DNA from 4 places in the Streptomyces sp. NBC_00631 genome. Region 1 is predicted to be linked to each of the others. Evidence: riboswitches for the same ligand, from Rfam matches in the RefSeq annotation. Region 1 holds a riboswitch; each other region holds the start of a gene.

Region 1 (4,878 bases):
TCGTCCAGGGCGCCGGCGGCTCGCTCAACGGCACCACGAGCTTCGAGCGCACCAACTACTTCGAGACCATGCCCACCCACCAGCTGGAGCTCGCCCTCTGGCTGGAGGCCGACCGCATGGGCTCCCTGCTCGCCGCCCTCGACGACGAGTCGATGGAGAACCAGCGGGACGTCGTCAAGAACGAGCGCCGCCAGCGCTACGACAACGTCCCCTACGGCACCGCCTTCGAGAAGCTGACCGCGCTCGCCTACCCGGAGGGCCACCCCTACCACCACACGCCGATCGGCTCGATGGCGGACCTGGACGCGGCCACCCTGGAGGACGCGCGCGCGTTCTTCCGCACCTACTACGCGCCCAACAACGCCGTCCTGTCGGTCGTCGGCGACATCGACCCGGAGCAGACACTCGCCTGGATCGAGAAGTACTTCGGTTCCATCGCGGCGCACGACGGCAAGCCCACCCCGCGCGACGGCTCGCTGCCCGACGTCATCGGCGAGCAGCTGCGCGAGGTCGTCGTGGAGGAGGTGCCCGCGCGCGCGTTGATGGCCGCCTACCGGCTCCCGGAGGACGGCACGCGCGCGTCCGACGCGGCCGATCTGGCCCTCACCGTCCTCGGCGGCGGCGAGTCCTCCCGCCTCTACAACCGCCTGGTGCGGCGCGACCGTACGGCCGTCGCCGCCGGCTTCGGGCTGCTGCGGCTCGCCGGGGCGCCCTCCCTGGGCTGGCTCGACGTGAAGACCTCCGGTGACGTCGAGGTGCCGGTCATCGAGGCCGCCATCGACGAGGAGCTCGCCCGGTTCGCCGCGGAGGGCCCCACGCCCGAGGAAATGGAGCGCGCTCAGGCCCAGTTGGAGCGCGAGTGGCTGGACCGGCTCGGCACCGTCGCGGGCCGCGCCGACGAACTGTGCCGGTTCGCCGTCCTGTTCGGCGACCCGCAGCTCGCCCTGACCGCCGTCCAGCGCGTTCTCCAGATCACCCCCGAGGAGGTCCAGGAGGTCGCCAAGGCCCGCCTGCGTCCCGACAACCGCGCGGTGCTCGTCTACGAACCCAAGTCCCCGGAGGCGGTGGAGGACGCCGACGTACCCGAGGACCCCGAGGCCGAAGCCACGGTCGAAGCCGGCGACAACGACGAGGAGACGGCCAAGTGACCGAGCTCGCCACCATGGACTTCCACCCCCAGCCGCAGCCGGGCGAGGCCAGGCCCTGGGCCTTCCCCGCCCCCGAGCGCGGCACCCTGGACAACGGCCTGACCGTGCTGCGCTGCCACCGCCCCGGCCAGCAGGTCGTCGCCGTCGAGGTGCTCCTGGACGCGCCCCTGGACGCCGAGCCGGCCGGCCTGGACGGCGTCGCCACGATCATGGCGCGCGCTTTCTCCGAGGGCACCGACAAGCACGCCGCCGAGGAGTACGCCGCCGAGCTGGAGCGGGCCGGCGCCACCCTCGACGCGCACGCCGACCACCCCGGCGTCCGCGTCAGCCTGGAGGTCCCGGCCTCCCGGCTGGCCAAGGGTCTCGGGCTGCTCTCCGACGCCCTGAGGGCGCCCGCCTTCGCCGAGAGCGAGGTCGAGCGGCTGGTCCGCAACCGCCTGGACGAGATCCCGCACGAGCTGGCCAACCCCAGCCGCCGGGCCGCCAAGGAGCTCTACAAGGAGCTGTTCCCGTCGACCGCGCGGATGTCCCGTCCGCGCCAGGGCACCGAGGACACCGTCGAGAAGATCGACGCGGCTGCCGTCCGCGCGTTCTACGACCGGCACGTCCGACCCGCCACGGCCACCGTGGTCGTCGTCGGCGACCTGACCGGCATCGACCTGGACGAGCTGCTCGGCGAGACCCTGGGCGCCTGGCGCGGCTCCACCGCCCAGCCCCGGCCGGTCCCGCCGGTCACCGCCGACGACACCGGCCGGGTCGTCATCGTGGACCGGCCAGGCGCCGTCCAGACCCAGCTGCTCATCGGCCGCGTCGGCCCCGACCGGCACGACCGCGTCTGGCCCGCCCAGGTGCTCGGCACCTACTGCCTGGGGGGCACCCTCACCTCCCGCCTGGACCGCGTCCTGCGCGAGGAGAAGGGCTACACCTACGGCGTCCGCTCCTTCGGGCAGGTCCTGCGTTCCGCCCCCGACGGCACCGGCGCCTCGATGCTCGCCATCAGCGGCTCCGTGGACACCCCGAACACCGGCCCGGCACTGATGGACCTGTGGACGGTGCTGCGCACGCTCGCGGCCGAGGGCCTCACGGACGCCGAGCGCGACGTGGCCGTGCAGAACCTCGTCGGGGTGGCGCCGCTCAAGTACGAGACGGCGGCGGCCGTCGCCGGCACCCTGGCCGACCAGGTCGAGCAGCACCTGCCGGATGACTTCCAGGCCACGCTCTACCGGCAACTCGCCACCACCGGCACGGTGGAGGCCACCGCGGCGGTCGTGAACGCCTTCCCGGTGGACCGTCTGGTGACCGTCCTCGTCGGGGACGCGGCACAGATCAAGGAGCCAGTCGAGGCGCTCGGGATCGGCGAAGTCACGGTCGTCGCGGCGGAGTAGCCCCACGCGGTTCCACGCGCGCGTGCGGAGCCCTGGTGACCGTCGGTCACCAGGGCTCTCGTATGTCCGAATTGGGGCGGAGGTTGCCTGTCTGCCCTGTGGGATGCGCTACAAAAACCGTGATCCGTTTGGGTATTGAAAGCAGCCCCTCATAGGTTCTTCCGGGCTGTCCGTCAGGCAGTACGCCGCGCCCGCGGCACCGGACAGCCATCGCCGAGTCCCCGTACGGCGCGAGCCAGGGGAGCCGGGGACCCACGCAGTCCCTGGGGTGAATCGGGCGCCCGCGCGTGTCGCGAGGGGGCCCGTAGGAGACCTTCCTGCTCCGAACCCGTCAGCTAACCCGGTAGGCGAGAGGGAAGGAAAGGACCAGCCTCTACATGGCGTTCATGTGCGCCTCCGGGAAGCACCGTCGTCCCGGCCGGGTGAAGCGCACCACCGCGCAGGCCGCCGGTATCGCGGCCCTCACCACCACGGGTGTCATCGGCACCGTCTCCGCCGCCCCGGCGCTCGCCGCCGAGAACTCCGTCGAGCAGACCGGCCTCACCCCGGTCATCACGATCAGCGACTCCGTCGCCGAGCAGATCGACGCCCAGGCCGCGGCCCAGAAGGCCGTCGCCGAACGCAAGGCGGCCGAGGAGGCCGCCCGCGAGAAGGCCGCCGAGCAGGCCAGGAAGGAGCGCGCGGCCAAGGCACGCGCCGCCCGTGCGGCCGAGCGCAAGCGCCTGAACACCTTCGTCGCGCCGATCAGCGACTCCTACGTCTCCACCGGCTACAAGACCGGCGGCTCCCTGTGGTCCTCCGGCGCCCACACCGGCATCGACTTCCACGCCGCGAGCGGCACCGTGGTGCACGCGGTCGGAACCGGCACGGTCGTCTCCACCGGCTGGGGCGGGGCGTACGGCAACGAGATCGTCATCAAGATGGCCGACGGCATGTACACCCAGTACGGCCATCTCTCCTCCATCGGCGTCTCGGTGGGCCAGAAGGTCACCCCCGGCCAGCAGATCGGCCTCTCCGGCGCGACCGGCAACACCACCGGCCCCCACCTCCACTTCGAGGCCCGCACCACCCCGGACTACGGCTCCGACGTCGACCCGGTCGCCTATCTCCGCAAGCACGGCGTGAACGTCTGACGGGAGCCGGACAGGGGCGCCGCGCCTGGGCCGACGTGGTCGCGATGCGTGCGGATGCGTCGTGGCTGGTTGCGCAGTTCCCCGCGCCCCTTTCGGGGCGCTGCGCGTGACGCGCCCCGAAAGGGGCGCGGGGAACTGCGCGAGCAACCCCCACGCACCCGTACCCGACCAGCGAGGCGAACCGCTGCCAGTCCGGCGACAACGACTCGTGAGATGTTCCGAAGCCCCGACCCCCGCGCCGGGGCTTTCGTCGTTTTCGTGCCCCGGCTGTCCAAAATATATCCCTGGATTCCGGCCCGCCGTCGGAAATTCCCGCTCATTGCAATAGAGTCACGGAACGGACGCCACTCGGCGGCGTTTCACGGGGATTAAGGCGGAGGTCGGTCATGCGTATTCCGGCGCACTCGGTATGCACGGCGATCCGGGACGACATCGTCGCGGGGGTCCACGAGCGGGGCAGCCGGCTCACCGAGGAACTCCTGGCCCGCCGCTACGGCGTCTCGCGCGTCCCGGTCCGCGAGGCCCTGCGCACCCTGGAGGCCGAGGGCTTCGTGGTGACGCGCCGGCACGCGGGCGCGTGCGTCGCCGAACCGAGCGAGCAGGAGGCCGCCGACCTGCTGGAGATGCGCACGCTCCTGGAGCCGCTCGGCGCCTTTCGGGCCGCCCAGCGCCGCTCCGAGGCCCACCTCAAGGTGCTGCGCGGACTGGTCAGGCTGGGCCAGGAGCGGGCCAGGCGCGGTAACAGCGAGGACCTGCGCTCCCTGGGCGGCTGGTTCCACGAGACGCTCGCCCAGGCCTCCGGCAGCCACGCCCTGACCTCGACGCTGACCCAGCTGCGGCACAAGATCACCTGGATGTACACGGTGGAGACACCCGCCAACCCCGTGGAGTCATGGACGGAGCACGGCGCCATCGTGGACGCGGTGGCGCGCGGCGACGGCGAGCGCGCCCGGGCGATCACGGCACTGCACACCGAGCGCTCGACGGCCTCCCACCGGCTCCGCTTCCCCGGCCCCACCGAACGGGCGAACGGTGTGAGGACTTCGCAACACCCCGTAAACATGTCGGGCCTGCGGCATTAACAAGCGCGCCGTATACAAAGAGGTGTTATTCGGTGGGGGTCTGTTTTCTGTGCCCGAATTCGTGCGCGCCGGGAATTAACGCTCGCGCCTCTTTCGTGTGCCCGCGGTAAAGCCGGGCGTAAGCCGGGTC
Region 2 (4,878 bases), 2.7 Mb from region 1:
ACGCTGGCGCTGCTGCGGCGCCGGGGGCAGGCGGGGCGGGCGGGGGCCGACTTCGTGGTGCGCGAGCGGGAGCTCCTCACGGAGCTGTGGAGCCGGCGGGAGCTGGTGCGGCCTGCCCTGGAGTACGCGGCCAGGACGGCCGCGCCGGGTGGGTGGCCGGGGTACGCCGGTCATGCGCCGCCCGCCTACGGGGCGGCGGGGCCGGGGTGGCCCGGGGCGGCGGTGCCGTACCCGTCCTACAACCCGTACCGGAGCTAGCGCTTCGAGGTCGCGGAGGGTCCGGCACCGCCGGGATGCGCCGTGGTGGCTGAGCGCCGAGGCGGCGGAAAAAATTGTGAGCGGCGGGAAAAGGAGAACGAGCCGGCGAAGGCACGCGAAAGCCGTCAGCCGGGGGCCGCCGGATATCAGCCGCCAGTCCGACGGAGCCCGCACGCGAAAACCGACAGGCGGAAGCCAGCAGGCGGGAGCCGTCAGGCGGAAGCCAGCAGGCGAAAACCGGCAGGCCGGCCGGAGCCGTCAGGCGGAAGCCAGCAGGCGAAAACCGGCAGGCCGGCCGGAGCCGTCAGGCGGAAGCCAGCAGGCGAAAACCGGCAGGCCGGCGGGAGCCGTCAGGCGGAAGCCGTCGTCAGTTTGGTCAGGTCCTCGTTCGTCAGGTCCAGGTCCGCCACAGCCAGCAGGGGCGGGAGCTGTTCGAGGGCGCGGGCGGAGGCGATCGGGGCCGCGATGGTGGGCTGGGCCGCCAGCCAGGCCAGGGCGACCGTGGGGACCGGGGCCTCGTGGGCCGCGGCGACCTCGTCCAGGGCCGCCAGCACCTTCTGCCCGCGGTCCGACTCGGCGTACTGGGCGGCTCGGCCCGCTCGCGCGCTGTCGACCGTCGTACCGGGCCGGTACTTGCCGGTGAGGAAACCGGCGGCCAGGGAGAAGTAGGGGACGGCCGCGAGGCCGGTGCGGGAGGCCAGGTCCTGGAGGGGGCCCTCGTAGGTGTCCCGGGAGACCAGGTTGTAGTGGGGCTGGAGGGCGACGTACCGGGCGAGGCCCTCGCGGTCGGAGAAGTCCAGGGACTCCTGGAGCCGCTCCGGCGTGATGTTGGACGCGGCGATGTGCCGGACCTTGCCCGCCCGCACCAGCTCGTCCAGCGCGCCGATGATCTCCTCGACCGGGACCTCGGGCTTGTCGAAGTGCGTGTAGTACAGATCGATGTGGTCGGTGCCCAGGCGGCGCAGGGACGCGTCGGCGGCGGCCTTGATGTTGCCGGCGGACAGGCCCGGGTACTCGGGGTGCTGGCTGACCTTCGTCGCGATGACGACGTCGTCGCGGTTGCCGCGTGCCTTGACCCACTTGCCGATGATCGTCTCGGACTCGCCGCCCGTGTTGCCCTCGATCCACGCCGTGTACGAGTCGGCGGTGTCGACGAAGTTGCCGCCCGCGGCGGCATAGGCGTCGAGGACGGCGAAGGAGGTGGCCTCGTCGGCGGTCCAGCCGAAGACGTTACCGCCGAGGGCGAGCGGGAAGACCTCCAGGTCGGAGGCGCCGAGCTTGCGGAGGGAAGGGGAAGCGGAAGAAGCAGTCATGCCTCACTTCAACACGCAGGGCCGGGCGCCCCATGCCGACGCAACACGAAGTTCTTGTAAAGGCGCCCCGCCCGTCCGGGTCAGGGGTTGAGGCCCTTGCCGCGCAGCCAGGTCATCGGGTCGATGGCGGTGGCCTGGCCGTTCGGGTGGACCTCCAGGTGGAGGTGGGGACCCGTGACGTTGCCGGTGGCGCCGACGCGGCCGATGACATCTCCCGTGGCGACCTTCTGGCCGACCTTCACGCCGATCGAGGACTGGTGGCAGAACCACAGCTCGGTGCCGTCGTCGAGGGTGATGATCGTGCGGTAGCCGTAGGAGCCGGCCCAGCCCGCCTCGGTGACCGTGCCGCCGTGCACGGCCTTGATCAGCGTGCCGGTCGGCGCGGCGAAGTCGAGGCCGGTGTGGTAGCCGGAGGACCACATGGAGCCGGCCTGGCCGAAGGTGCCGGTGATCGTGTACGAGACGACGGGCAGCGTGTACTGCTTGGCCAGCTCGGCGAGGCGGGCCTGCTCGGCCTTCTGCTTCGCGGAGGTCTCGGCCTTCTCCTTGGCGTCGGCGGCCTTCGCGGCGGCCGCCTTCTCCGCCTTGGCCTCGGCGGCGGCGACGGCCTTGGCGCTGGCCTTGGTGTCGAGCTGGTTCTGCTGCTGCGCCGCCTGGGAGATGATCCGGCTGCGCAGCGCCTCACCGGCGTCCGAGGAGGAGGAGTCCGCGTCGGTGGCGGTCGTCGTGGTGACGCTGCTGAGCGCGGTCTGGGTGGCCTGGTGACCGCTGCCCTCGCCGAGCAGGGAGCTGACGGAGGAGGGCAGGTCGGGCAGGGAGATGGAGACCGGCGGCTTGCCGGTGTTGGCGCTGGCCATGCCGCCCGCGCCGACGGCGGCGATGACGCCGACGCCGAGAACCGTGGAGCTGCGGGCGAGCCCGCCGCCCTTCTGTTTGGCGACCCGGTGCCGGCCGCGGGCCGCGGAGAGAGACTCCTCGGTGGGGTTCCACTCCTCGAAGGGGCCCTCGTCGGTGCGGTGGCCGCCGTAGCCGAAGGTGTCGGGCTGGCGCTGGCTGGGCACGAACGGGGCTGCCGGAGCAGGCGGGTTGGACGCCACGCGGGCGCACTCCTTTCCTTCCGCTGCCTACCGGGTTAGCTGACGGGTTCGGAGCGGGAAGGTCTCCTACGCGCGTATACCGACCGTTTTGTACCCGGCGGTAGCCTCGCGATTCACCCCAAGGTGGTGGTTCCCCGGTTCCCTTGCGGGATTCGGCGCGTGCGCACGGAGCCGTCGCGGGTGACGGCTGGGACGACCGCGCTGCGTTATCGAACGTTAATAGACCCGGCTGTCAGTTTCCAAGCAGTTCGCCTTGATCATTAAGCTTTTAAAGCTTGGACTTACCAGCCACGACCGATCAAAAGCGGTCGAGTCGACGGTGTGCGCGGGTCAACTCAGGAGTCACACGCGTTTCGATGGTGACTCAGTTGTTATGCGGAGGGCGGCCGTCCGGGCACCCAAAGTGACTGCGGCCGTCTGGAGCCGGATATGACTCAGGGCCGGAATCCTGATATCGGATTCCGGCCCTGAGTTTCAGTAGCGGGGACAGGATTTGAACCTGCGACCTCTGGGTTATGAGCCCAGCGAGCTACCGAGCTGCTCCACCCCGCGTCGTTGACACCAGCATACGCCATCCGAAGAGTGGAAGTCACACGGGTTAAAACCGGCAGGTTCCGGGGCGCTGGAGCAACGCGCCCCCGAAGGGGCGCGGGGAACTGCGCGAGCAACCCCCACGCATCCGCACCCGCACCCGCGAAACCACCCCAGCCCCCTCCTCGGCCGCCCCTGTCAGCCGAGAAGATGCCCGTTGGGCGCCTTCGCCTGCGCCTCGTACTCCCCCAGGACCAGCACCTCCACCCCCGCCTCCCGCAGCGTCCCCGTCCCGTCGGCCGCCGTCACGAACGTGTCCGGCTCGCGCCACGCCGTCACCACCCGCCGTACCCCGGCCCGCAGGATCAGCTCGGCGCACGGGTGCGGGCGGGAGGCGCGGTGGGTGCAGGGTTCGAGGCTGGTGTAGACCGTGGCGGAAGGCAGCCGGGGGTCGGTCGGGGAGATCTTGGCGAGGGCCGCCTCCTCCGCGTGGACCACGGGGTCGCCGGCCTCCCGGGAGTGGCCGCGGGCCAGTTCCGTGCCGTCGGCCGCGACCACCACCGCGCCCACGCTGAACGCGGTCCGGGACGGCGGGCAGTCGGCCGCCAGTTCGCAGGCGAGCCGCATCCAGTGGCGGTCGGCGGCGGACGGCGACCCGCCCGTGCCGGGGGCCGTGGGCGCGTACCGCGTCAGGACGACGTCCTCGATACGGCGGGTCTCCAGGAGCCGCAGCCGCCCACCCTGGTACCCGCCCGGACCGAACAGCCGCGGTGCCTTCGGATCGCCGACGAAGAGGGGGGCCAGAACCAGCTGGAGCTCGTCGGCCAGGCCCTGCTGGAGGAGCTGGGTGTGGACCGTGCCACCGCCCTCGACCATCAGGCGCCGTACCCCCCGCACGTCGTGCAGGTGCTCCAGGAGGAGCCGCCAGTCCAGCTCCGGGCCCAGTGCCACGACGTCCGCCGCGACCTGGGCCCGCTCCGCGCCCTCGTCCGTCGTGTAGACGACCTTCGCGCCGCCCGTGTGCCAGAACCTGGCCGCCGGGTCGAGCTCACCGGTCGCGGTGACGGTGACCTTGAGGGGGTACTCCGGCTTTCCCGCCGCGACCCGGGCCGCGCGCCGCTCCGGGTCGTTCACCAGGAGCCGCGGGTTGTCCGCTCGGATGGTGCCGGCGCCGATCAGGATCGCGTCGACGGACGCCCGCACCTCGTCGACGCGGTCGAAGTCGGCCGGCGAGGAGAGCAGCAGCCGGTCGGGGCCGGTGTCGTCGAGGTAGCCGTCGAGGGAGACGGCGGCGGAGAGCAGGACGTAGGGGTACGGCATCGGACGCGCTCACTCCCGGGGACGGGCAGGCTTGGTTAAAGTTTGAAACAAACCTACACTGGGTGCATGAAGACTCGCTGGCTCACTCCGGAGGAGCAGCGCGCGTGGCGCGCGTTCATGGCGGCGACGAACCTCCTGGAGGACGCGATCGACCGGCAGCTCCAGCAGGACGCCGGCATGCCGCACCTGTACTACGGCATCCTCGCCAACCTCTCCGAGGAGCCGGAGCGCAAGCTGCGTATGACCGATCTCGCCGAGAAGTCGAAGATCACCCGGAGCCGGCTGACGTACGCCGTGACGCGACTGGAGAAGGACGGGCTGATCCGGCGCGAGGACTGCCAGTGGGACAAGCGGAGCAG
Region 3 (4,878 bases), 1.3 Mb from region 1:
GCCCGGTGCCCCGGACGGCCCTGATTAGGCTCCGGGGCCATGGACGTACTCATCCATCTCTTCGTCGGCCTGCACATCATCGGCATCGCCGCGCTCCTCGGCGGCTTCCTCACCCAGATGAAGGCGATGGGCCAGGGCACCGCCCGGTTCGTCCCCGGGATGCTGCACGGCGCGTTCACCATGCTCGCGACCGGCGTGATCCTGGTCGGCCTCAACGAGGCGGACGACCACCACGTCAACACCGTCAAGATCGGTGTGAAGCTCGCCCTGCTGATCGTCATCCTCGGTCTCGTCTACGTGAAACGGGACGACGAGAAGGTGGAAAAGGGCGCCTTCGGCCTGGTGGGCCTGCTCACCATGGTGAACATCTTCATCGCCGTCCTGTGGACGTGAGCCCCGTCGCTTGCGTGCTCCTCAGCGGGTCTTCCTGAGGGTGGCGCGGGCGGCCGTCACCGCGCCGGCCGCCACCGCCAGCCAGGCCGCCACCGTGACCCACACCAGCACCCGCCCGGGCCACTTCAGCCACGCTCCGCCGACGGCGGTCGCGACCGACAGTGTCGCCGTGGCCGTCATGCCCATCGGGAACACCGTCGCCCAGCGGCGCATGTCGTAGCGGGGCCGGGGCCACGCCACCTCCGCGGCCAGCAGGACGACGTACCAGGCCAGGTCCAGGACCAGCAGCGCCACCGTCACCGTGCGCAGGACACCGCTGTCGTCGTCGTTCCACAGGTACAGCCGCGCGCTGTCGGCGGCCAGCAGGCGCGCCCCGGCCAGCGCGGAGATGGCGAGCGCACCGCCCGCCACCCACTGGTCGCCGGGCCCCTCGGCGATCTGCCGCCACGCGAACCGGGGCACGGCGAGCCCGTACATCGCCAGGCCCAGCCAGAAGAGGACCAGCGAGAGGTGCGCGAGCCACGCCGTCGTGACGGCCGCCGCCAGCGTCGCTCCCAGCACGGCCGGTCCCTGCGTGGCCACACAGGCGAGGAAGACGGCACCGGGCATGCGCGGCTTCCAGTTGTTCACGACCGGGATCAGCAACGGCAGCCACAGCACCATCGACAGCGCCAGCAGAGCCTCGGCGGGGAGCTGCCACCCGAGCGCCGAGAACCGCGTCCCCAGCACCGCCGTCGCGGCCACGGCGGTGAGCGCGCCCGGCGTCCGCGCCTGAGCCGCCCACTGCCGACGGTCGAGCACCAGCCGTGCGACGAAGTCCGCGGCCAGCGCCAGCCACATCGCGCAGGCCAGCACCAGCGCCACCCTGGACACGCTCTCCGCGCCCACCAGGTGCAACCCCATCGACATGATGCCGGTGGCCATCACAGCGGCCCCGGCGGCCGGCGGACGCTGCGCCCACCAGGCGCGGAAGGGCGAGATGCCGGACATGTCCCTGATGCTAGGGAGAGTCGGCCATCGGGTGAACGGGGCACGCGCGCGTGCGGTCCGAAAACCGCGCGGTCGCGGGACGGGAGCGCTGAAGGCCGGTGGGCGACCCCTCGGGTCAGGCCGTCCGGTCAGGCCGGGCGTACCACGCTGTGGATGATCGACTCGCCCCCGTAGTAGATCGACTCCTCCCGGACGTACGCGCCGGGCTTCGGGGCGTGGATCATCATGCCGTTGCCGATGTAGATGCCGACGTGGCTGACGTCGTCGTAGAAGAAGACCAGGTCGCCGGGCTGGGCTTCGGCGAGGGGGACGGTGGTGCCGGCGTTCACCTGGTCGTAGGTGGTACGCGGCAGGGAGACGCCCGCGGCCTTCCAGGCGGCCTGGGAGAGCCCGGAGCAGTCGTAGGAGCCGGGACCGGTGGCGCCCCAGACGTACGGCTTGCCGATCTGCGCGCGGGCGAAGGCGATCGCCTTGGCGGCCTTCGTGGCATAAGCGGAGTCGGATCCGGAAGAGGAACCGCCCGACGTCGAGGCCGAGGACGTTTCCTGGTCGGCGGTCGCGGCCTGCTGCTTCGCCAGTTCCGCCGCCTTGCGGGCCGCCTCCTCCTGCCGGCGCTTCTCGATCGCCGCCAGCCGTGCCTTCTCCGCGGCCGTCAGCTGCGACAGCAGCTCCCGCGCGGAGGTCAGCTTCGCCTGGACGGTGGTCTTGGCGGTCTTGAGGTCGTCCTGCGTCTCGGTGAGCGTCTGGAGGCTCTTGGCGGCTTCCTGCCGCTTCTTCATGGTCGCGGACTGCTGTGTGACGTAATCGTCGACCGCGTCCTTCTGGCGCGAGGTCAGTCGGCCCATCAGCTGCGACTGGTCGAAGTAGTCCTGCGGATCGTTCGCGAGCAGGAAGGTCGCCGTCTGGGGGACCTCGGTCCCGGTCCGGTACTGGGCGGCGGCGAACGAGCCCAGCTCCTCACGCGCCTTGTTGAGCCGGTCCGTGCGCTTGGCGACGTCGTCGAGCAGGGTGTCGACGTGCTTGCGCTGCTTGCCGGTCTTCTCCTTGGCCGCGTCGTACTTCTCGGTGGCCGACTCCGCCTGCCGGTACAGATCGTCGACCTTCTTCTCGACCTCCTCCAGGCTGGGCTTGCCGTCCGCGGACGGCGCGGCGTTGGCCGTCTGGGAGAGCAGGGCCACGGAAGTGAGGGCGGCGGTGGCCAGGGCGGGGGTGCGTATGCCTGCTACGCGCGTTGCGGACGGGCGGGACTTGCGGTGCGACGCCAACTGAGGCGACTCCTTCCACGCTCCGCCTACCGAGTTAGCTGTCGGGTTCGGGCGGGTGGTTCGGAAGGGTTGCCCTACGGTGTTCTCCCCGGTGGGGAGTTGGGACCGATTCACCCCAAGGTCGGTGTGGGTCCCCGGCTCCGGATGCGCGGCGGCGCCCCGGACTCGGCGGAGGCCGTGCGGCCCGGCGACGTTCGCCGGTGGGGGTCGTACGGCCTGCCCGGCACGCTAGCCAACTCGTGTGGCCCGTGTGAAGGTTGATGTGCGATATGCCCGATACATTTTCGTGACCTTGGTGTTGAGGTCCGTCCGGGCAGGGTGATCGGGGAAGTTATGGGCGGCTTGTCCGCAAGAACGGAACGGCCCGCGGTGGACGCTCCCGGTTCCGGGACACGCTTCGACCGGCCGTGACGGAGTGGATCCGCCCGGTCACCCGGGCGAGTTTTCGGGGCGGCGACCGGTTGTCGGTGGGGCGCCCTAGACTCGGAGAGCGATGAGCAGCCTCTTTGACGACAGCTTCCTGGCGAGCCTCCAGGCCCCTCGCGGCCACGACGAGGAACCCCCGCCGCCGCCCGAGGACGAGCACGCTCCGGAGTCGGTTCCGGACGATCTGTTCGGCGGGCAGTTCGACGCGCCCCCGGACCGGGACGCCTACTACCGCGACGGCGCGGCCCGCCCGGCCCTGGACCCGGCCGCGCTCCTGGAGGGGCTGAACGACAACCAGCGGGCGGCCGTCGTGCACGCCGGCTCCCCGCTGCTCATCGTGGCCGGCGCCGGTTCCGGCAAGACGCGCGTGCTCACCCACCGCATCGCCCACCTGCTCGGCGCGCGCCAGGTGCACCCGGGCCAGATCCTCGCGATCACCTTCACCAACAAGGCCGCCGGTGAGATGAAGGAGCGTGTCGAGCACCTCGTCGGCCCGCGCGCGAACGCGATGTGGGTGATGACGTTCCACAGCGCCTGCGTCCGGATCCTGCGCAGGGAGAGCAAGAAGCTCGGCTTCACCTCCTCCTTCTCGATCTACGACGCGGCCGACTCCAAGCGCCTGATGGCCCTGGTCTGCCGCGACCTGGACCTCGACCCCAAGCGCTACCCGCCCAAGTCCTTCAGCGCCAAGATCAGCAACCTCAAGAACGAGCTGATCGACGAGGAGGACTTCGCCGCCCAGGCGAGCGACGGCTTCGAGAAGACCCTGGCTCAGGCGTACGCCCTCTACCAGTCGCGGCTGCGCGAGGCGAACGCCCTCGACTTCGACGACCTGATCATGACGACGGTCAACCTGCTGCGCGCCTTCCCGGACGTCGCCGAGCACTACCATCGCCGCTTCCGGCACGTCCTGGTCGACGAGTACCAGGACACCAACCACGCCCAGTACGCCCTCGTCCGCGAGCTGGTCGGCACCCGCGCACACGATGAGAACACCCCGCCCGGCGAGCAGGACCTGGAGCCCGCCGAGCTGTGCGTCGTGGGCGACGCCGACCAGTCGATCTACGCCTTCCGGGGCGCGACGATCCGCAACATCCTCCAGTTCGAGGAGGACTACCCGAACGCGACGACGATCCTCCTCGAACAGAACTACCGCTCCACGCAGACGATCCTGAGCGCCGCCAACGCGGTCATCGAGCGCAACGAGTCCCGCCGCCCCAAGAACCTGTGGACCAACGCGGGCGCGGGCGCGCAGATCACCGGATACGTCGCCGACACCGAGCACGACGAGGCGCAGTTCGTCGCCGACGAGATAGACCGTCTGACGGACGCGGGCGAGGCGAAGGCGGGCGATGTCGCCGTCTTCTACCGCACCAACGCGCAGTCCCGTGTCTTCGAGGAGATCTTCATCCGCGTCGGCCTGCCCTACAAGGTCGTCGGCGGGGTCCGCTTCTACGAGCGCAAGGAGGTCCGGGACGTCCTGGCCTACCTGCGGGTGCTGGCCAACCCGGAGGACTCGGTCCCGCTCCGGCGCATCCTCAACGTGCCCAAGCGCGGTATCGGCGACCGCGCGGAGGCGATGATCGACGCCCTCGCCCAGCGCGAGAAGATCAGCTTCCCGCAGGCGCTCAAGCGGGTCGACGAGGCGTACGGCATGGCCGCGCGGTCGACGAACGCGGTCAAGCGGTTCAACACGCTGATGGAGGACCTCCGTACGGTCGTGGAGTCCGGTGCAGGACCCGCCACGGTCCTGGAGGCGATCTACGAACGCACCGGCTACCTGGCCGAGTTGCAGAACTCGACG
Region 4 (4,878 bases), 3.3 Mb from region 1:
GCTGGCGTTCCAGGTCGGAGATCTCGGCGCGCTGGGAGACGTACTGCCGCATCGGGTAGGCGAGCGCGACGACCATCGTGCAGAGCACGATCGCGAGGAGCGCGGCGCGGCCGGTGAGCCGGGAGCGGCGGGCCTGGCGCCGGGTCTGGGAGCGGTAGACCCGGGCCGCCGTCTGCTCGCCGAGCAGCTTGAGCCTGGTCGCGGTGGAGAACCGGTCCCGGTCCTTCACTGCCATGTCCCCGCCTCCCTGATACGTGCGTACGTCCCCGGACACGGTACGGGACCGGGTACGGGGACGTACGTACGACTGGCTAAGCGTTACCCCAGGTTGGGGTCAGCCCTTGAAGCGGGGGAACGCGCTGCGGCCCGCGTACACCGCCGCGTCGTCGAGGATCTCCTCGATGCGCAGCAGCTGGTTGTACTTGGCGACGCGCTCGGAGCGGGCCGGGGCGCCGGTCTTGATCTGGCCGCAGTTGGTGGCGACGGCGAGGTCGGCGATGGTGACGTCCTCGGTCTCGCCGGAGCGGTGCGACATCATGCACTTGAAGCCGTTGCGCTGGGCGAGCTCGACGGCGTCCAGCGTCTCGGTCAGGGAACCGATCTGGTTCACCTTCACCAGCAGGGCGTTGGCGGTGCCCTCCTCGATGCCGCGGGCGAGGCGCTCCGGGTTGGTGACGAACAGGTCGTCGCCGACGAGCTGGACCTTGTCGCCGAGCTTGTCGGTGATGACCTTCCAGCCGGCCCAGTCGTCCTCGAACAGCGGGTCCTCGATGGAGACCAGCGGGTACGCCGCGACCAGCTCCTCGTAGTACTCGGTCATCTCGGCGGCCGAGCGGGACTTGCCCTCGAACTCGTACTTGCCGTCCTTGTAGAACTCGGACGCGGCGACGTCGAGCGCGAGCGCGATCTGCTCGCCGGGGACGTAACCGGCCTGCTTGACTGCCTCCAGGATGAGGTCCAGCGCGGCGCGGTTGGACTCCAGGTTGGGGGCGAAGCCGCCCTCGTCGCCGAGGCCGGTGGACAGGCCCTTGCTCTTCAGGACCTTCTTGAGGGTGTGGTAGACCTCGGCGCCCCAGCGCAGCGCCTCGGAGAAGGACTCCGCGCCGATCGGGGCGATCATGAACTCCTGGATGTCGACGTTGGAGTCCGCGTGCGAGCCGCCGTTGAGGATGTTCATCATCGGCACCGGCAGCAGGTGCGCGTTCGGGCCGCCCAGGTAGCGGAAGAGCGGGAGGTCGGACGCCTCGGAGGCGGCGTGCGCGACGGCGAGGGAGACTCCGAGGATGGCGTTGGCGCCCAGCGAGCCCTTGTTGTCGGTGGCGTCCAGGTCGAACATGGCCTGGTCGATCAGGCGCTGCTCGGTGGCGTCGTAGCCGACCAGCTCCGGGCCGATCTGCTCGATGACGGCGAGGACGGCCTTCTCGACACCCTTGCCCAGGTAGCGGTTGGGGTCGCCGTCACGGAGCTCGATGGCCTCGAAGGCACCGGTGGAGGCGCCGGACGGGACGGCGGCACGACCCGTGCTGCCGTCGTCGAGGCCGACCTCGACCTCGACCGTGGGGTTGCCTCGGGAGTCCAGGATTTCCCGGGCTACGACGACGTCGATGGACGGCACGAGCATCTCCTTCTTGGGATGTGACGCTGGTTGTGCGGGGCGCACGTGGGCCTGGCCGGCCCTTGCTCAGCCTTGCGACTAGAGCCTAACCGTCCCGGGCCCGTCGGCCGGCACGACCGACCGACCCGTGGACACACTGACGGTACTCATTGTTCATGCGCGGAACAAAGGGGGTCCCGATGAAGAACGGAAGAAGAGCGGGCCAAGAAGGGGACCGGAAGGAGGACGGCAAAGAGAAACCCCGCCCCGGTGCGTACGGGGGGAAACGCACCGGAGCGGGGAGCCGTGGGGGACGGGGGTGGCCCTCACGTGGCCTCCACTATGGGGACCACGGTTGTGTGGGGGCTGTGCTTCAGCTGGGCGCCGCTTAGTACTTGCGGCACGCGCCGCACCGCGCCCGCGCCTTTACTTCAGGTGGAGCTGCTGGCCCGGGTAGATGAAGTCGGCATCGTCGACGATGTCCTTGTTCAGCTTGAACAGCGCCTGCCAGCCGCCCTTGACCTTGTGCTTCTCGGCGATCGAGCTGAGGGTGTCACCCTTGACGACCTTGTACTCGCCGTCGCCCTTCTTGACCTTCTTGCCGGTCGGGGTGGTGACGGTCTTCTTGGCAGCCGGGCGCTCGGCGGAGCGGGAGGCGGCCTGGGTACCGGTCGAGCGGGTGCTGGTGCTGCTGCTCGACGAGCTGGAGCTGGAGGAGCTGCTGGAGCCGCCGCCGGTGTAGGCGGCGCTGGACAGGCCCGTGCCGCAGACCGGCCAGGCGCCCTTGCCCTGCGCGGCGAGGACCTTCTCGGCGATCTGGATCTGCTGCGCCTTGGTGGCCTGGTTCGCCTGCGCGGCGTACTGCGTGCCGCCGTACGCGGCCCAGGTGGAGGCGGAGAACTGCAGACCGCCGTAGTAGCCGTTGCCGGTGTTGATGGCCCAGTTGCCGCCCGACTCGCACTGGGCGACGGCGTCCCACTCGGAGGCGGTGGCGGCCGAGGCGCTGCCGGCCGCCATCAGCGGAGCGGCGACGGCGACGCCGGTGACACCGGCGACAGCGATGGCGCGGACGGCCTTGGACGGACGACGGTGCTTGCCCTTGCCGGAAAACAGCATGGATCGATCCCCTCACCGACGCCTGCGAGGTGAGCTGTCGGGTTCGGGCCGGTTGAGTTGCCCGGCCGCACACCCGTGTGTCGGTGCGCGGCTTCACCCCGAGCCGGATCGGCAGCCTCGACTGCCGGTCCCGGCACTTACCTTGGGTCCCCCGCTCCTGCCTACGGCGCTTGACGCGACGACTGTTCCCGGACGGCCGCTGGCAGGACTCGGCGTTGCGACAGCCGGGGCTCGTGGTGACGAGCGGCCTTGACCGTAAACAGGGCATCCGGCGAATTTCAAAGATGATCAGGGCTTCTGAGACTCATCCCACACTTTCGCCAAAACGGACATTAGCCCTCGAAGCGGGGCGTCAACTCCCGCTACTTTTCGTCCGATTCGCTGCCGAGTTTCAGGGTCTGACCGGGGGTGATGGCGTTCGGGTCGGTACCGATGTCGGCCTTGTTCGCGGCATAGAGCGCACGCCATCCGCCGTCGAGGTCAAGGGAGTCGGCGATGGAGGCGAGGGTGTCGCCCTCACGGACGGTGTAGGTGCCGCTGTCGCGGGAGGCGTGACGGGCGGAGGAGGTGGCATCCTGACCGTTTGTCACGCTTTCGTCCGCCGAGCCGCCGCGATGCTTGCCGCCGCCACCGACGGCCCCCGTGTCGACCAGACTCCAAGAGCCTCCGGTCTGCCACGAATTGTCCGAGTCGTCAGCCTCGGAGGTGACGGGATTCTCACTCGCCTTCGAGGTACCGGAGCCGGTGCCGGAGCCGGATGATTCCGACTTGTCCGTCTTGGTGGATTTGCTGGGGGTGTCCGTCTTGGAGTCACTGCCCGCGCTCGCGCTCGGGGAGGGAGTGCTGGAGTCGTCCCCGGAGTCCGCGGCGCCCGAGGAGGAACCGGAGTCGGAGGAGGAGGACGACGAGTCCGACAGCCCGGAGGACGTGTCCGACGAGTCGGAGGAGGACGAGTCAGCCGATCCGCCAAGGCCCGTGTCGACGTTCACCGAGGCGTCGTCGGAGGAGAGCCCGGCCAGCAGGGCGCAGGTCCGCCAGGGCTTGGTGCCCTGGTCGGCGAGTATTTTCTCGGCGACCGCGATCTGCTGCGAACGGCTCGCCTGGTCGGGCGTCGTGGCGTACTCCGTGCCCCCGTACTTCTCCCAGTCGTCCAGGGACATCTGGAGGCCGCCGTAGTAGCCGTTGCCGTTGTCGGCGCTCCAGGAGCCACCGCTCTCGCACTCGGCCACCTGGTCCCAGGTGGAGCCGTCGGCAGCGTGCGCGCTCACCGCGCCGAGGAGCGGGATGGCGATGGCGGAGCCGGTCACCCCGGCCGCGACGAGGAGGGCCGGAGCCTGACGGGGGCGACGGTGACGACCGTTCCCGGAGAGCATGCGGAAACCTTTCGAGCGACAGCGGTGACCGGCGCGGCGGGTCCCGCAGGGGCGCCGCGCTGATGGGTGAACGTATCGGCAGACGATCACTTGTCACAAGTTAATGCCGCGCAGATCACGTGAAGATCACAGACTTGAGCGCTGGTCACCTTTGGCTGTTCGGGGCGGTACGGGCCTCGGCAGGGCTCAGCGGCCGGCGGGCGTGAACTCCACGGGGAGCGTGCGCAGTCCGCGCATGATGAGCCCACCACGCCACCGCAACTCGCTCTCGTCCACCGCGAGTCGCAGGTCGGGGAGGCGGGTGAGCAGACCCGCGAGCGCGGTCTGCCCCTCCAGGCGGGCGAGCGGGGCGCCGAGGCAGTAGTGAATGCCGTGGCCGTACCCGAGGTGCTGGTTGTCGCGCCGGGCGAGGTCGAGGGTGTCCGGCTCGGCGAACCGCTCCGGGTCCCGGTCCGCCGCGGCCAGGACGACCAGGACCGGGTCGCCGGGCGCGATGTGCTGCCCGCCGACGGTGACCGGCTCGGTGGCGAACCGCCAGGTGGCCAGCTCCACCGGCCCGTCGTAGCGCAGCAGTTCCTCGACACCGGTCTCCAGCAGCCCGCGTTCGCCGGCGGCCAGGGACTCCTGCAGACGGTTCCGCTGCCCAGGATGGGTGAGCAGCGCGTACATCCCGTTCCCGATCAGGTTGACGGTCGTCTCGAACCCGGCGAACAGCAGGATGAACGCCATGGCCGCGGCCTCGTTCTCGGTGAGGTGCTCACCGTGGTCCGAGGCCCGGATGAGCCCGGAGATGAG

What was found. Region 1 has a riboswitch for cyclic di-AMP ahead of OHB00_RS37010 (M23 family metallopeptidase). Riboswitches for the same ligand answer to the same signal wherever they lie in the genome.
Region 2: it holds a riboswitch for cyclic di-AMP, as region 1 does, so the genes downstream of both, OHB00_RS24320 (M23 family metallopeptidase) here and OHB00_RS37010 (M23 family metallopeptidase) in region 1, are expected to answer to the same signal.
Region 3: it holds a riboswitch for cyclic di-AMP, as region 1 does, so the genes downstream of both, OHB00_RS31230 (NlpC/P60 family protein) here and OHB00_RS37010 (M23 family metallopeptidase) in region 1, are expected to answer to the same signal.
Region 4: it holds a riboswitch for cyclic di-AMP, as region 1 does, so the genes downstream of both, OHB00_RS21690 (transglycosylase family protein) here and OHB00_RS37010 (M23 family metallopeptidase) in region 1, are expected to answer to the same signal.

Annotation. Positions count from the first base shown of each region.
Region 1 is NZ_CP107734.1:8,058,969-8,063,846, forward strand. Features, by position in the region: gene OHB00_RS37000 (M16 family metallopeptidase) at 1-1,148, shown strand, start outside; gene OHB00_RS37005 (M16 family metallopeptidase) at 1,145-2,533, shown strand; cyclic di-AMP (ydaO/yuaA leader) riboswitch at 2,735-2,898, shown strand; gene OHB00_RS37010 (M23 family metallopeptidase) at 2,911-3,666, shown strand; gene OHB00_RS37015 (GntR family transcriptional regulator) at 4,053-4,748, shown strand.
Region 2 is NZ_CP107734.1:5,318,768-5,323,645, forward strand. Features, by position in the region: gene OHB00_RS24310 (PrsW family intramembrane metalloprotease) at 1-258, shown strand, start outside; gene OHB00_RS24315 (aldo/keto reductase) at 609-1,571, opposite strand; gene OHB00_RS24320 (M23 family metallopeptidase) at 1,652-2,668, opposite strand; cyclic di-AMP (ydaO/yuaA leader) riboswitch at 2,676-2,836, opposite strand; tRNA gene OHB00_RS24325 (tRNA-Met) at 3,147-3,220, opposite strand; gene OHB00_RS24330 (dihydrofolate reductase family protein) at 3,398-4,519, opposite strand; gene OHB00_RS24335 (MarR family winged helix-turn-helix transcriptional regulator) at 4,586-4,878, shown strand, end outside.
Region 3 is NZ_CP107734.1:6,771,439-6,776,316, forward strand. Features, by position in the region: gene OHB00_RS31220 (hypothetical protein) at 40-393, shown strand; gene OHB00_RS31225 (tellurite resistance/C4-dicarboxylate transporter family protein) at 415-1,383, opposite strand; gene OHB00_RS31230 (NlpC/P60 family protein) at 1,512-2,648, opposite strand; cyclic di-AMP (ydaO/yuaA leader) riboswitch at 2,656-2,829, opposite strand; gene pcrA (DNA helicase PcrA) at 3,142-4,878, shown strand, end outside.
Region 4 is NZ_CP107734.1:4,740,129-4,745,006, forward strand. Features, by position in the region: gene OHB00_RS21680 (septum formation initiator family protein) at 1-235, opposite strand, end outside; gene eno (phosphopyruvate hydratase) at 335-1,621, opposite strand; gene OHB00_RS21690 (transglycosylase family protein) at 2,021-2,710, opposite strand; cyclic di-AMP (ydaO/yuaA leader) riboswitch at 2,715-2,889, opposite strand; gene OHB00_RS21695 (transglycosylase family protein) at 3,073-4,083, opposite strand; gene OHB00_RS21700 (cytochrome P450) at 4,270-4,878, opposite strand, start outside.